4 regions of the Rhizobium binxianense genome follow, and region 3 is predicted to be linked to each of the others. Evidence: predicted binding sites of a transcription regulator. Region 3 holds the regulator's gene; each other region holds the start of a gene.
The links. Region 3 encodes LexA, which represses DNA repair genes until DNA is damaged. Its sites were predicted from a motif close to TGTTCNNNNTGTGTTCNG; they were not measured.
Positions count from the first base shown of each region.

Region 1: a site for LexA is predicted at 1,113-1,130, ahead of uvrA (excinuclease ABC subunit UvrA). Genes of this name have one in related genera too.
Region 2: a site for LexA is predicted at 1,639-1,656, ahead of PO860_RS07860 (ImuA family protein). Genes of this name have one in related genera too.
Region 4: a site for LexA is predicted at 1,997-2,014, ahead of PO860_RS19700 (helicase-related protein). Genes of this name have one in related genera too.

Region 1 is NZ_CP118713.1:1,797,555-1,800,668, reverse strand. It holds gene PO860_RS08985 (MarC family protein) at 1-374, shown strand, start outside; gene PO860_RS08980 (single-stranded DNA-binding protein) at 465-968, opposite strand; gene uvrA (excinuclease ABC subunit UvrA) at 1,253-3,114, shown strand, end outside.
Region 2 is NZ_CP118713.1:1,567,416-1,570,529, reverse strand. It holds gene PO860_RS07865 (Y-family DNA polymerase) at 1-914, opposite strand, end outside; gene PO860_RS07860 (ImuA family protein) at 835-1,590, opposite strand; gene PO860_RS07855 (hypothetical protein) at 2,061-2,432, shown strand; gene dinB (DNA polymerase IV) at 2,437-3,114, shown strand, end outside.
Region 3 is NZ_CP118713.1:1,674,380-1,677,493, forward strand. It holds gene PO860_RS08355 (ComEC/Rec2 family competence protein) at 1-903, shown strand, start outside; gene lexA (transcriptional repressor LexA) at 884-1,603, opposite strand; gene PO860_RS08365 (VOC family protein) at 1,799-2,695, shown strand; gene kdsA (3-deoxy-8-phosphooctulonate synthase) at 2,692-3,114, shown strand, end outside.
Region 4 is NZ_CP118713.1:4,022,557-4,025,670, forward strand. It holds gene PO860_RS19700 (helicase-related protein) at 1-1,835, opposite strand, end outside; gene PO860_RS19705 (DUF3309 family protein) at 2,643-2,798, shown strand; gene PO860_RS19710 (YMGG-like glycine zipper-containing protein) at 2,825-3,085, shown strand.

The sequences.
Region 1 (3,114 bases), 120 kb from region 3:
TCGAGAGGCGGCAGGAACGCAAGGAGAAGGCCACCGAGGCGGCTGTCACCAAGGATCATATCGAAAATATCGCCGTCTTTCCCCTCGCATTGCCGCTGATTGCCGGTCCGGGTGCGATCTCGGCGACGATCCTGCTGGCCGGGACGCTGGCGACCTCCGTCGGAAAAGCGCAGCTGATCGCCGTCATCGCCGCCAATCTGTTGCTGACACTGCTGATGCTGCTGATCGCCGACAGGCTCGACCGTTTCCTCGGCGTCACCGGCCGGGCGATCCTGACACGCCTCCTCGGCGTCATCCTCGCCGCCCTTGCGGTGCAATTCGTCGTCGACGGCGCGAAAGCGGCGCTCAATCTCATCAGCGCGACGCCGCACTGAAAATGGCGGCATCAGCCGCGAGATCAAAAAAGCATGATGCCGTCAACGGCATCATGCTCTCAGGTCTTTCAAGCTAGAAAAAGCGGTTGATCAGAACGGGATGTCGTCGTCGAGATCGCGCGAGAAGTTGCCGCCGCCACCGCCACGGCTCGGCGATGAAGAGGGTGCCGGGGCGCCGTAGTCGTCGCCATAATCATTGTTGCTGCTGCCGCCACGGCCGCCGCTCGCCCCGCCGCCATCGCCGCGGCCGTCGAGCATGGTCAGCGTCGAGCTGAAGCCCTGCAGCACCACTTCCGTCGAATAGCGGTCCTGGCCCTGCTGGTCTTGCCACTTGCGGGTCTGCAGCTGGCCTTCGATATAGAGCTTGGCGCCCTTCTTCACATATTGCTCGACGACCTTGCAGAGGCCCTCGTTGAAGACGACGACAGTGTGCCATTCGGTCTTTTCACGACGCTCGCCGGAATTTCGGTCGCGCCAGGTCTCCGAGGTCGCGATACGAAGATTGGCGATCGGCCGGCCATCCTGAGTACGGCGGATTTCGGGGTCTGCACCCACGTTTCCAACCAGAATTACCTTGTTCACGCTACCAGCCATGCTTCTCACCCTGCCTGCCGCCCTGCCCGGCGGCGTTTCAATCGATCGGCGCACCTTAAACCATCACGGACCGCCGATGCGCATGGGCGGCATTTAATCCACATGTTTATCCATCAGAAAGCCGCATGCATCCATCAGGAATTTTGTTCTTTCTTTGTTCTAGTTTATCCCTATGATCCTGTCAACAGAATCGAAAACCTTCAGTGTTGCCGACATTCAGCCTCGACTCGCCGGTCGGCATCACTAAATAAGGGCTGTTATCCCAAAGGACCAAAGCTGAGACGATGAGCGAACTGAAGACGATCTCCATCCGCGGCGCGCGCGAGCATAATCTCAAAGGCATCGATCTCGATCTGCCGCGCAACAAGCTGATCGTCATGACCGGGCTTTCGGGTTCCGGCAAATCCTCGCTTGCCTTCGACACCATCTATGCCGAGGGCCAGCGCCGTTATGTCGAGAGCCTGTCGGCCTATGCCCGGCAGTTCCTCGAAATGATGCAGAAGCCCGATGTCGACCAGATCGATGGACTGTCGCCCGCGATCTCGATCGAGCAGAAGACCACCTCGCGCAATCCGCGCTCGACGGTCGGTACCGTCACCGAGATCTACGACTATATGCGCCTGCTCTTTGCCCGCGTCGGCGTTCCCTATTCGCCGGCGACCGGCCTGCCGATCGAGAGCCAGACGGTCAGCCAGATGGTCGACCGCGTCCTCGATTTCGGCGAAGGCACCCGTCTTTATATTCTTGCGCCGCTCGTGCGCGGCCGTAAGGGCGAATACAAGAAGGAACTCGCCGAGCTGATGAAGAAGGGCTTCCAGCGCGTCAAGGTCGACGGTCAGTTCTACGAGATCGCCGAGGCGCCGGTGCTCGACAAGAAATACAAGCACGACATCGACGTGGTGGTCGACCGCATCGTCGTGCGCCCGGATGTCTCGGCCCGCCTGGCGGACAGCCTGGAGACCTGCCTGAAGCTCGCCGACGGGCTGGCGATCGCCGAATTCGCCGACAAGCCGCTGCCGCCCGAAGAGACGTCGGCCGGCGGGTCGGCCAACAAGTCGCTGAACGAGACGCATGAGCGGGTGCTGTTTTCGGAGAAATTCGCCTGCCCGGTTTCCGGCTTCACCATACCCGAGATCGAGCCGCGGCTGTTTTCCTTCAACAATCCCTTCGGCGCCTGCCCGACCTGCGACGGCCTCGGCGCCCAGCAGAAGATCGATCCGGATTTGATCGTGCCCGAGCCCGAGCGGACGCTGCGCGACGGGGCGATCGCGCCCTGGGCGAAGTCGACCTCGCCCTATTACAATCAGACGCTGGAAGCGCTCGGCAAACATTACGGCTTCAAGCTCGGCACCCGCTGGAATGATCTGTCCGACGAGGCCAAGGACGTCATCCTCAACGGCACCGACGACAAGATCGAATTCCATTACGCCGACGGCGCCCGCTCCTATACGACGCAGAAGAATTTCGAGGGCATCATCACCAATCTCGAGCGCCGCTGGAAGGAGACGGATTCCGCCTGGGCGCGTGAGGATATCGAGCGCTTCATGTCGGCCGCTCCCTGCCCTTCCTGCAACGGCTTCCGCCTGAAGCCGGAGGCCTTGGCGGTGAAGATCGACACGCTGCATATCGGTGAAGTCACCGGCATGTCGATCCGCGTCGCCCGCGACTGGTTCGAGACGCTGCCGGCCAGCTTCAACGCCAAGCAGAACGAGATTGCGGTGCGCATCCTCAAGGAAATCCGCGACCGACTGCGCTTCCTCAACGATGTCGGCCTGGAATATCTCAGCCTGTCGCGCAATTCCGGCACGCTGTCGGGCGGCGAAAGCCAGCGCATCCGGCTTGCCTCGCAGATCGGTTCGGGGCTGACGGGCGTGCTCTATGTGCTCGACGAACCGTCGATCGGCCTGCATCAGCGCGACAATGCCCGGCTGCTCGACACGCTGAAACACCTGCGCGACATCGGCAACACGGTCATCGTCGTCGAACATGACGAGGACGCGATCATGACGGCCGACGACGTGGTCGATATCGGCCCGGCCGCCGGCATTCACGGCGGCCAGGTCATCGCCCATGGTACGCCGCAGGATATCATGGACAATCCGCAGTCGCTGACCGGCAAATATCTCTCGGGTGAACTCGGCGTGCC
Region 2 (3,114 bases), 110 kb from region 3:
ACCGGCTTTGCCGTCCCTGCCCGGAGCGCCTGGATCGTGTTATCGACACGATGGACGATCAGGTCCGTGCGACGGACGCCCAGCGCCTTCGCCTGTAGTTCAAGACAGAGCTTCGCCACGAGCTGCGAGATGTATTTTGCGATGGTCTCGGCTGCGCCAATCGGCTCGGCGAAGGCTCGATGGACCTCAATGATCTCCGGACAGCGGATCGGATCAATAGGCTCGGCGACCCGGCAGAACATCTGATCGAGACGACGACCGATCTCTGGACCGAAGCGCAGCGTAAGCGGTGCACGGGGCGTCGCAGCCAGTTCCCTCACCGTCTGGAAGCCAAGCGTGCGCAGGCTCACAATCGTCTCGGGGCTCAGCCGCAGCGACGAAATGGGCAGTCGCGCAACCGCATCGGCCGTTTTCCCTGAGGGAACGACCATCGTTTCCGCCGTCATGGATCGCGCCAGACCGAAGGCGGCTCCCCAGGTATCTGCTACGACGGCGCGGGCAGGTAACCCGCGTGCGCGAAACCGATTCACGAGACCGGACAGCATCAGCTCTTCACCGCCCTGGAGATGATCGGCTCCTTCCGTGTCCATCACGATGCCATCCGGCGGGTCCATGGCAACAACCGGCGAATACTGAGACAGCGCCCAGAGCGTCAGGCGTTGGAGCGCAGCAAGATCGGCGGCGGGATCGGCATCGACCATGTGGAGACCCTGGACCAATGCCTGTGCTTTCGCAGCGGCCATGCCAACACGCAGGCCGACCTTGTCGGCGTTTACGTCGACGGCTGACAGCCAGCGTTTCGAGCCGCTCCTGGCGACAACAACGAGCGGCGTCTCAGCCGGTATGGACGGCTCGGCGCGTCTGATCCGATCCGTCGGCAGCGTCGGAAGAAATACTGATACGACCCTGGCCATCACATGCACCTATTACGAAATCGGCACTCTCTGCTGCCTTGACCCTGATCAGTTCCGCCAGCCACCTTGCTCGGCCGACGCCTGGCACGGGAAGCTGTTCGGACGGCAGGGCGGATATCCGCCATCGTGTCGTCGCAGCTGTCGGATGACCGAAGTCCCCGGCCTCGGTTTGCCGCCGCCATCGTCGGACGATCAAGCCGATGGTGCCGGAGCTTTCGGCAGCCAGCTGTAGACGGCGCGAGGCAACCATCGGCAACCGCACCAACTCCCCGACGACCGCTCCAAGGCCACCGAAACGAAGGGCTTCCTCGAAGCTTTCCAGGACGAACTCCTCTTTGATCGCCTCGACATAGATGACCCGATCAGGATGGAGACCGACCTGGGCCAGCGCCGGGGCGAAGAGGTCGGGTCGGGCGAGACACCAAACCACCTTGCCCTTGGTGCGGGCCGCGACACCTGCAACAAAAAGCGCTGCTGCGGCCCCATCAATTGCACCCGCCCCGCCCCCGGCGAATTCGTGCAACGCCCCGTAGGCCAACCCGCCACCGGGAAGCCGCTCATCTATCTCGGAAACACCAAATGGCAGGACCATTTTAGGGCGAGCCACCACGCCTTCGAGATGCTGGATGCGCTCTCGAAGGCCGGAGATAATAGGATTTGCGCTCGCCTTCGCCATTCGTGGCTTTCATCAAAATCGGGTTTTCATCTCACTCAGAAGCGAGTATGTTCTCTATTTGTTCCTTCGAGAGATATGAGTCAATGTGCATATGCTGGCGAGTGTTCGACGAACTGCAACCTGGCCAGATGCAGTTGAAGCCGAAATTCAAATGGATTCAATCGCCTAATTGAAAACCGTTCCCGGGTGCTAAATGTCATCGATGAGAAAATATACCTATGACGATCTGACCACGCTCCGCGATTCCGAGCGCCTGTCATCACTGTCGAGTGCAGAACCTATGACCGCTCTGGCGAACTGGATCGAAAGAAGCTGGTCAAACTCTATCGCGCAAGTCTCACCTTCGGACAGCTTCGCCGCAGGCTCGCGCTCGGTTGCGGCAATATGAACGGTAAAGACGGCGTGGACCGATGCGGAGCCTGGTTCCCTTGTCTTGTCGACGCCGGGCTTGAACAACAGGAGAAAATCGGATGTCAGAGAATGTAGTCTCTTTCGACGAAAACCTGCAGAAGCTGGTGGAAACGCCCTTTGGCACGACCTCCGACGAGCTGCGTATTGCGGCGATTCGATCAAAAATCGAGTTCGCAAGGAATGAACTTCAGACGGTCCAAGCCTACATAGATGTCGTCTATGCAGGAACGATCACCGTGGTGACAGACCACGGCGGAGAGCTGCCCATCGACTCTCTGGCGCATCTCGGCAGCATCCTTTCAAACTACGAGCAGATGTTGTTCGACCAGATCGCCGAGCTTGAATATCAGCAGGAGATGTTGCTCTTTCCCCCCGGCGAGGAAGAAGACGGTACAGATGAGGGGCTTTCCGATAACCAGGACACCGCTTAACGCCATGGACGTCGTGAAACCCAACAACGCCGGTCGGCAACGCAAGGTCATTCATGTCGACATGGATGCCTTTTACGCCTCCGTCGAGCAACGCGATAACCCCGATCTTCGCGGCAAGCCAGTCGCTGTCGGCGGCTCGGAGGCCCGTGGCGTCGTTGCTGCGGCAAGCTACGAGGCTCGCAAATTTGGCGTCCATTCCGCAATGCCGTCGGTCACGGCCAAACGCAAATGTCCCGACCTGATCTTCGTTAAGCCGCGCTTCGATGTGTACAAGGCCGTTTCGCTGCAAATCCGGGAGATATTTGCCGAGTACACGCCGATGATCGAGCCACTATCGCTCGACGAGGCCTATCTCGACGTCACCGAGAATCTCAAAGGAATGGACGTCGCAACGGAAATTGCTGCCGAGATACGCGCCAAGATCAAAGCGACGACGGGACTGAACGCATCAGCTGGAATCTCCTACAACAAATTCCTGGCGAAAATGGCGAGCGATCTCAACAAGCCAAATGGACAAGCTGTGATCACACCGAAGAACGGCCCCTCGTTCGTGGAGGGCCTTCCCGTCAAGAAATTCCACGGTGTCGGCCCGGCCACTGCGGAAAAGATGCATCGGCTCGGCATCGAGACCGGAGCCGACCTCAAAGAACGCAGCCTCGACTTCCTGATTGAACACTTTGGC
Region 3 (3,114 bases):
ATCGTCATGCCGGCCGGGCTGCTGGCGATGTTGCTCATGCCTTTCGGTCTGGACGCTCCCCTCTGGGAGGTGGTCGGATTCGGCCTCGATCTGGTGATTGCGGTCGCCAAGACGGTGTCCGGCTGGGGCGGTGATATCGGCATCGGCCGCTTGCCCGCCTGGTATTTCGCTGTTGCCGTGGCAGGCTTTCTGCTGCTGACGCTGCTGCGCACCCGGCTGCGCCATGTCGGCACATCGATCATATCAGTCGCGACTCTTATCCTGCTGCTTCTGCCGGTTCCCCGGCCGCCGGACCTGGTGATTTCGGAGGATGGTAGTCTGGTTGCGGTCGTCGCGGTCGCGGCGATCGCTTCCAACCGTGAAAACCCGCCGGATTTCATCTTCGACCAGTGGCAGCGAGCGCTGGTCCTGCCGACGCATGCAGCGCCGAAGATGCTGGATGGTCCCGCTATCCCGCCGGAAGGAGAAGACCGCCGCGTCAGGCTCTCCCGCGATCAGCAGAACGAAGCGAGGACGGCGATGCAGGCGGCGGCCGCGGGCGGCGACGCAAACCGTTTTTCCTGCGTCAAGAAGGCCTGGTGCACATCAAGGCTCGGCAATGGCCATATCGTCACCGTCATCGACAATGCCGCCTATCTCGGTCCGGCCTGCGATGCGGCCGATATCGTCGTGACATCGGTCCGCCTGCGTTTCAACAGCTGCCGCTCTGGTGGGACGCTCTTTACCGGCGAGACGCTGCGCAGGACAGGCTCCGTGGAGTTGCGCTTCACCGATGCCGGCCTGGAGGTCGTGAGCGCATTCGAGACCCTGTCGCGGCCATGGATGCGCCATCGCGCCTATGACTGGCGCAGCAACAGTTTTGCCGAATCCGGCCTGTCTGGTGTCAGTGATAGCGGCGAATGAGGCCGACGAGCTTGCCCTGTACCTTGACGCGGTCCGGCCCGAAGATCCGGGTCTCGTATGCCGGGTTGGCGGCCTCCAGCGCGATCGAGGCGCCTTTGCGGCGGAAGCGCTTCAGCGTCGCTTCCTCGTCATCGACGAGGGCAACGACGATGTCGCCGGGACTTGCGGTGCTGCCGTTGCGGATGATCACGGTGTCGCCGTCGAAGATGCCGGCATCGATCATCGAATCGCCCTTGACCTCGAGCGCATAATGTTCACCGGAGCCGAGCATGTCGGCGGGAACGACGATGTCGTGGGTATTGTTCTGGATCGCCGAGATCGGCACGCCGGCGGCGATCCGGCCCATAACAGGCACGGAGACCGAGTTGCCGTTATCGGCGACAGGTTTGGCAGGAGCGGGAGCGGCGACCGGCTGGGGCTTGCCGAGGCTGCCTTCGATGACGCTCGGCGAAAAGCCCCGCCGTGGCTGGATGCTGGGGCTGTAGGCCTCCGGAAGCTTGATGACCTCGAGTGCCCGGGCCCGGTTCGGTAGGCGGCGAATGAAGCCGCGTTCTTCGAGCGCTGTAATCAGGCGATGAATGCCGGACTTCGAGGCAAGATCGAGGGCATCCTTCATTTCGTCGAAAGACGGCGGAACGCCGGACTCCTTCATGCGCTCATGAATGAAAAGGAGAAGCTCCTGTTGTTTGCGCGTGAGCATCGACGTCAGACCCCTGATTGAAACAAATCCAGAACAGACACTATATGTTCCATATGTGTTCCGCAAGTGGCTAAATTTCCGTAAAACTTGCCGCCAACTCGTTGAGATTTTTATTTTCGTTCGCCGGATTGGCGGACAAGTCTTGCCTTGGGTGGCACTCTCACACATCTCTGCTTTGCCACGAGAGGGGATATCATGAACGCGCATTCCGCCAAACCGCATCCGCTGGATCACGTCGTGCTGCCCGTCGTCAATATCGATCTGGCGCGCGAAAGGCTCGGCAAGCTCGGCTTTACCGTTGCCGCCGAGGCGCGCCATCCCTTCGGAACGGAAAATGCCTGCGTCTTTTTTGCCGACAAGACCTATCTGGAGCCGCTCGGGGTTGCGAGCATCGCCGAGAGCGAGACGTCGGCGCGGCAAGGCAATGTCTTCACCGCCCGCAACCAGGCTTTCCGTTTCCGCTGCGGCGAGGAGGGGCTTTCGGCAATCGTCTTCGCCACCGAAGATTCTGCCCGTGATCATAAGAATTTCGCCAGCAAGGGATCGAGCGCCGGCGAGATGCTGGAGTTCAGCCGGCCGATGATGATGCCGGATGGTTCCGAGAGCGTCGGCAGCTTCAAATTGGCTTTCGCCAGCGATCTGCGGGCGCCTGATTTCTTCCTCTTCACCTGTCAGCGCATCAACCCGCTCCCGGCTGACCGTGGTGCGCTGGAGAAACATGCCAATGGCGTCATCGGCATAACCGAGGTTGCGCTTTGCGCGCCTGATGCCGCCGCATTCGGCGCCTTCGTCAGCCTCGTCGCGGCGCAGCCGGCAATCGAGAAAACCGGTTTCGGCGTCAATATCGCCGCGTCGAATGCGAGAATCAGCCTGATGACGCCGGAAGGGCTGGAGGCCTATTTCGAGATCGCCGTCTCATCCGCCGACCGCGGCCTGCGCGGCCGGGCAATCCTCTTTGCTGTCGCCGATCTTGCCGTGACAGAAGCGCATTTGGCTGCTAACGGAGTGACGTATACGCGCAAGAACAATCGCATTCTGGTGAAGCCCGCGCCCGGGCAGGGCACGCTCTTCGCCTTCGAGGAAACACGATGAGCACCGATACGAATTCCGAAGTCAAGATCGGCGAAGGCCAGGGCCAGGTCACCTTTTCAAATGCCGGCCGCCTGTCGCTGATTGCCGGCCCCTGCCAGATGGAGAGCCGCGACCACGCCTTCATGGTCGCCGGCACGCTGAAGGAGCTTTGCGAAAAGCTCGGCATCGGCCTCGTCTATAAGAGCTCGTTCGACAAGGCGAACCGCACTTCGCTTTCGGCCGAACGCGGCATCGGGATTGAAAAGGGTATGGAGGTCTTTGCCGACCTGAAGAAGGAATTCGGCTTTCCCGTCCTGACCGATGTCCATACCGCCGAGCAATGCGCCGAAGTGGCAGAGGTGATCGATGTGCTGCAGATTCCAGCCTTTCTCTGCCGCCAGACCGATCTTCTCATCGCCGCCGCCAAGACCGGCCGCGTC
Region 4 (3,114 bases), 2.2 Mb from region 3:
TTGACGAAGCGCTCGATGCGGGCGGCGACATGATCGCGGGCATTGCCCGTCAACTGCTCGTCGGCGAGCAAGATCACGCGCGGACGCATGATGTGATCACTGCCCGAAAGCCGCGCCACCGGGTCGCCGATCCAACGAATCAACCCGTCCGCCCCGATCGCCAGGTCGCTGTTGCCGGCGGCGTGAATTCGCGCCGCACGGGCCTCGAATTCGAGCGCGAGCGCTTTCTGCGACGCAGCCTGAACCGCCTTGGCATCCGGTCCGTCCGTTCCCGCCACCGGCGTGAAACGGAATCCGCTCAATTGCCCTACATGATGTCCTTCAACGAAGACATCGCCATTCACACTGATTTCAGCTTCCAGCATCGCATTCTCTCTCAGGCGCTTCATGAGCACAGATGTCCTGCGATCAACAAAGCGTTTCGTCAACCTCTCATGTAACGCATCGGACAATCGATCTTCGATTTCCCGCGTCTTTTCCTGCCAATGTGTCGGATCGGCAAGCCAACCAGGCCGATTCGAAACGTAGGTCCAGGTCCTTATCTGCGCGATTCGCGCCGAAAGCGTGTCAATTTCCCCATCTGTCCGATCGGAGCGATGGACCTGCTCCGCGAGAAACTGCTCGTTCACCGTGCCATAGCGGACGAGATCGGAAAAGAGGGTGGAGATAAGATCGGCATGTTGTGCCGGGGTGATACGCCGATAGTCGGGAAGCGCGCAAGCCTCCCAGAGTTTTTCGACGCGGGCCGGCCTGTCGGCAAGACCGATGATCTCGGGATAGCGCGACAGCTGCTCCAGCGCCTGCTGGTCGACCGCAGGCAGCGCCCGCGTCAGACCCGGTACGCGCGGCCCTGCCTCGAGGCTTGTCCGCAAGGATTGAATCGAGGAGAAGTCCATCTCGGTCGTGCGCCACTGCAAAACCTTGACGTTGTCGAATTCGTGCCCCTCGATGCGCTGCACCAGCTCCTCGTCGAAGGGCGAGACCTGTCCGGTGACGCCGAAGGTCCCGTCGCGCACGTGCCGACCGGCGCGCCCGGCAATCTGGCCGAGTTCGCCCGGATTGAGATTGCGGAACTGGTAACCGTCGAATTTCCGGTCCTGGGCGAAGGCGACGTGATCGACATCGAGGTTGAGGCCCATGCCGATCGCATCGGTCGCCACCAGATATTCGACATCGCCCGCCTGATAAAGCGCCACCTGCGAGTTGCGGGTGCGTGGGCTCAGCGCCCCGAGCACGACCGCCGCGCCGCCGCGCTGCCGGCGGATGAGCTCGGCGATGGCATAGACCTCGTCGGCCGAGAAGGCGACAATGGCCGAGCGCTGCGGCAGCCGGGTGATCTTCTTCTGCCCGGCATAAAACAGATGCGAAAGCCGCGGCCGCTCGACGATCGTGATGCCGGGCAGGAGCTGCTGCAGGATCGGCTGCATCGTCGCCGCGCCGAGCAGCAGCGTTTCCTCGCGGCCGCGAAGATGCAGGATGCGGTCGGTGAAGATATGGCCGCGCTCAAGATCGCCGGCGAGCTGCACCTCGTCGATCGCGACGAAGGCGGCCTTGGTCTCGCGCGGCATCGCCTCGACGGTGCAGACCGAAAAACGCGCATTCGGCGGCGAAATCTTTTCCTCACCGGTGACCAGCGCCACATTCTGCGCCCCGACCTTCTCCACCACCCGCGTATAGACCTCGCGCGCCAGCAGCCTGAGCGGCAGGCCGATCACGCCGGTCCCGTGCGCGACCATGCGCTCGATAGCATAATGGGTCTTGCCGGTATTGGTCGGCCCGAGCACCGCGGTCACACCGCGTCCACTCAGAATCATCGGCTGCGAAGTCAGAATCATCGGTCCATGCAAATGAGGCGGGCACCCCAGAAAAATCTCGGCTTCTCGATGGAAGCCAGAGAACACATGGACAGCTGCCGCCGCAAACGCAAGGGCAGATTTCAAAATGCAGCGACGAATACGACCTTTGCGAGTCTCGCGGAACATTCGAATATGCGATTCGGAACAGCCTGAGAACGAATCAGCGACGAATCGCTGACTCCCGGCGATTCAGCTTTTGTTCACGGCTAAGTATTGATTTTGAATCACTTTTTCCCACTAGATGCTGAATCGCGGGACTCTCTCCTCTTCGCATGTTCGCGGTCGTAATCGGCGATTTCAGCGCGGACTTCAGCAGGCGAAAATCCGCCCGGAAATTAACCTCTCGACCAAAGCCGGAACGAATCGGAGACGAATCGCTGACTCCGCTATTTTCGCCTTTCGTTCACGCCCATATCTGGTGGCGTTATCAGTTCGGTGCGCTAGATGCGGACGGGCGGCTGATCGCTTCGCCTCGCCTTCTCGCAAGCCCATTAATCTTTTGGAAGCCGGATTCAGACGGCGTTAGGACAAGGCGGCAGGATTGGCGCGCCGATCAAATACGGAACGAATCGCTGACGAATCGGCGACATCGCGACTTTCCCTCTTTGTTCACCGCAACATATTGTATTTAAAGACCTTTTTAACCATACTGATAATTTTGGGGGATGACCGAACTTAAAGCGCGAATCAAATCTCGTCACATTTCCGCCATGTAACCGGGAACAAAAATCGCCAATGCGTGTTTCCAGTCCATCCAAATTGCGGATGAAATGAAGGAAACACACCATGCTTGGCACCATACTACTTGTTATCCTCATTCTGCTCTTGATCGGAGCCCTGCCGAATTGGGGTTATAGCCGTGGCTGGGGCTATGGACCTTCCGGCGGTTTGGGGCTAGTTCTCGTAATTATCATTATCCTTGTACTAATGGGCCGCATCTAAAGGCCAATAACCTGGGGAGTTACGACATGATGAAGAAGATTGTTCTTATTGGTGCCCTCGTCGGCGCCCTGGCATCCTGCACAGCGACCGAACAAGGTACGGCCATCGGCGCCGGCACCGGTGCGGTCATCGGCGGTGTCGTCACCAACAGCTGGGGTGGTGCCGCCGTCGGCGCCGTTGCCGGCGGTTTGACCGGCGCTCTCATCGGCCATTCGGTCGAACGCCGCGGCTACTGCGTCTATCGCGACCGCTACGGCCGCCGCTACGAGGCGCGTTGCCGCTACTGATCGGCAGAAGCATATCGGACTCCCAACGG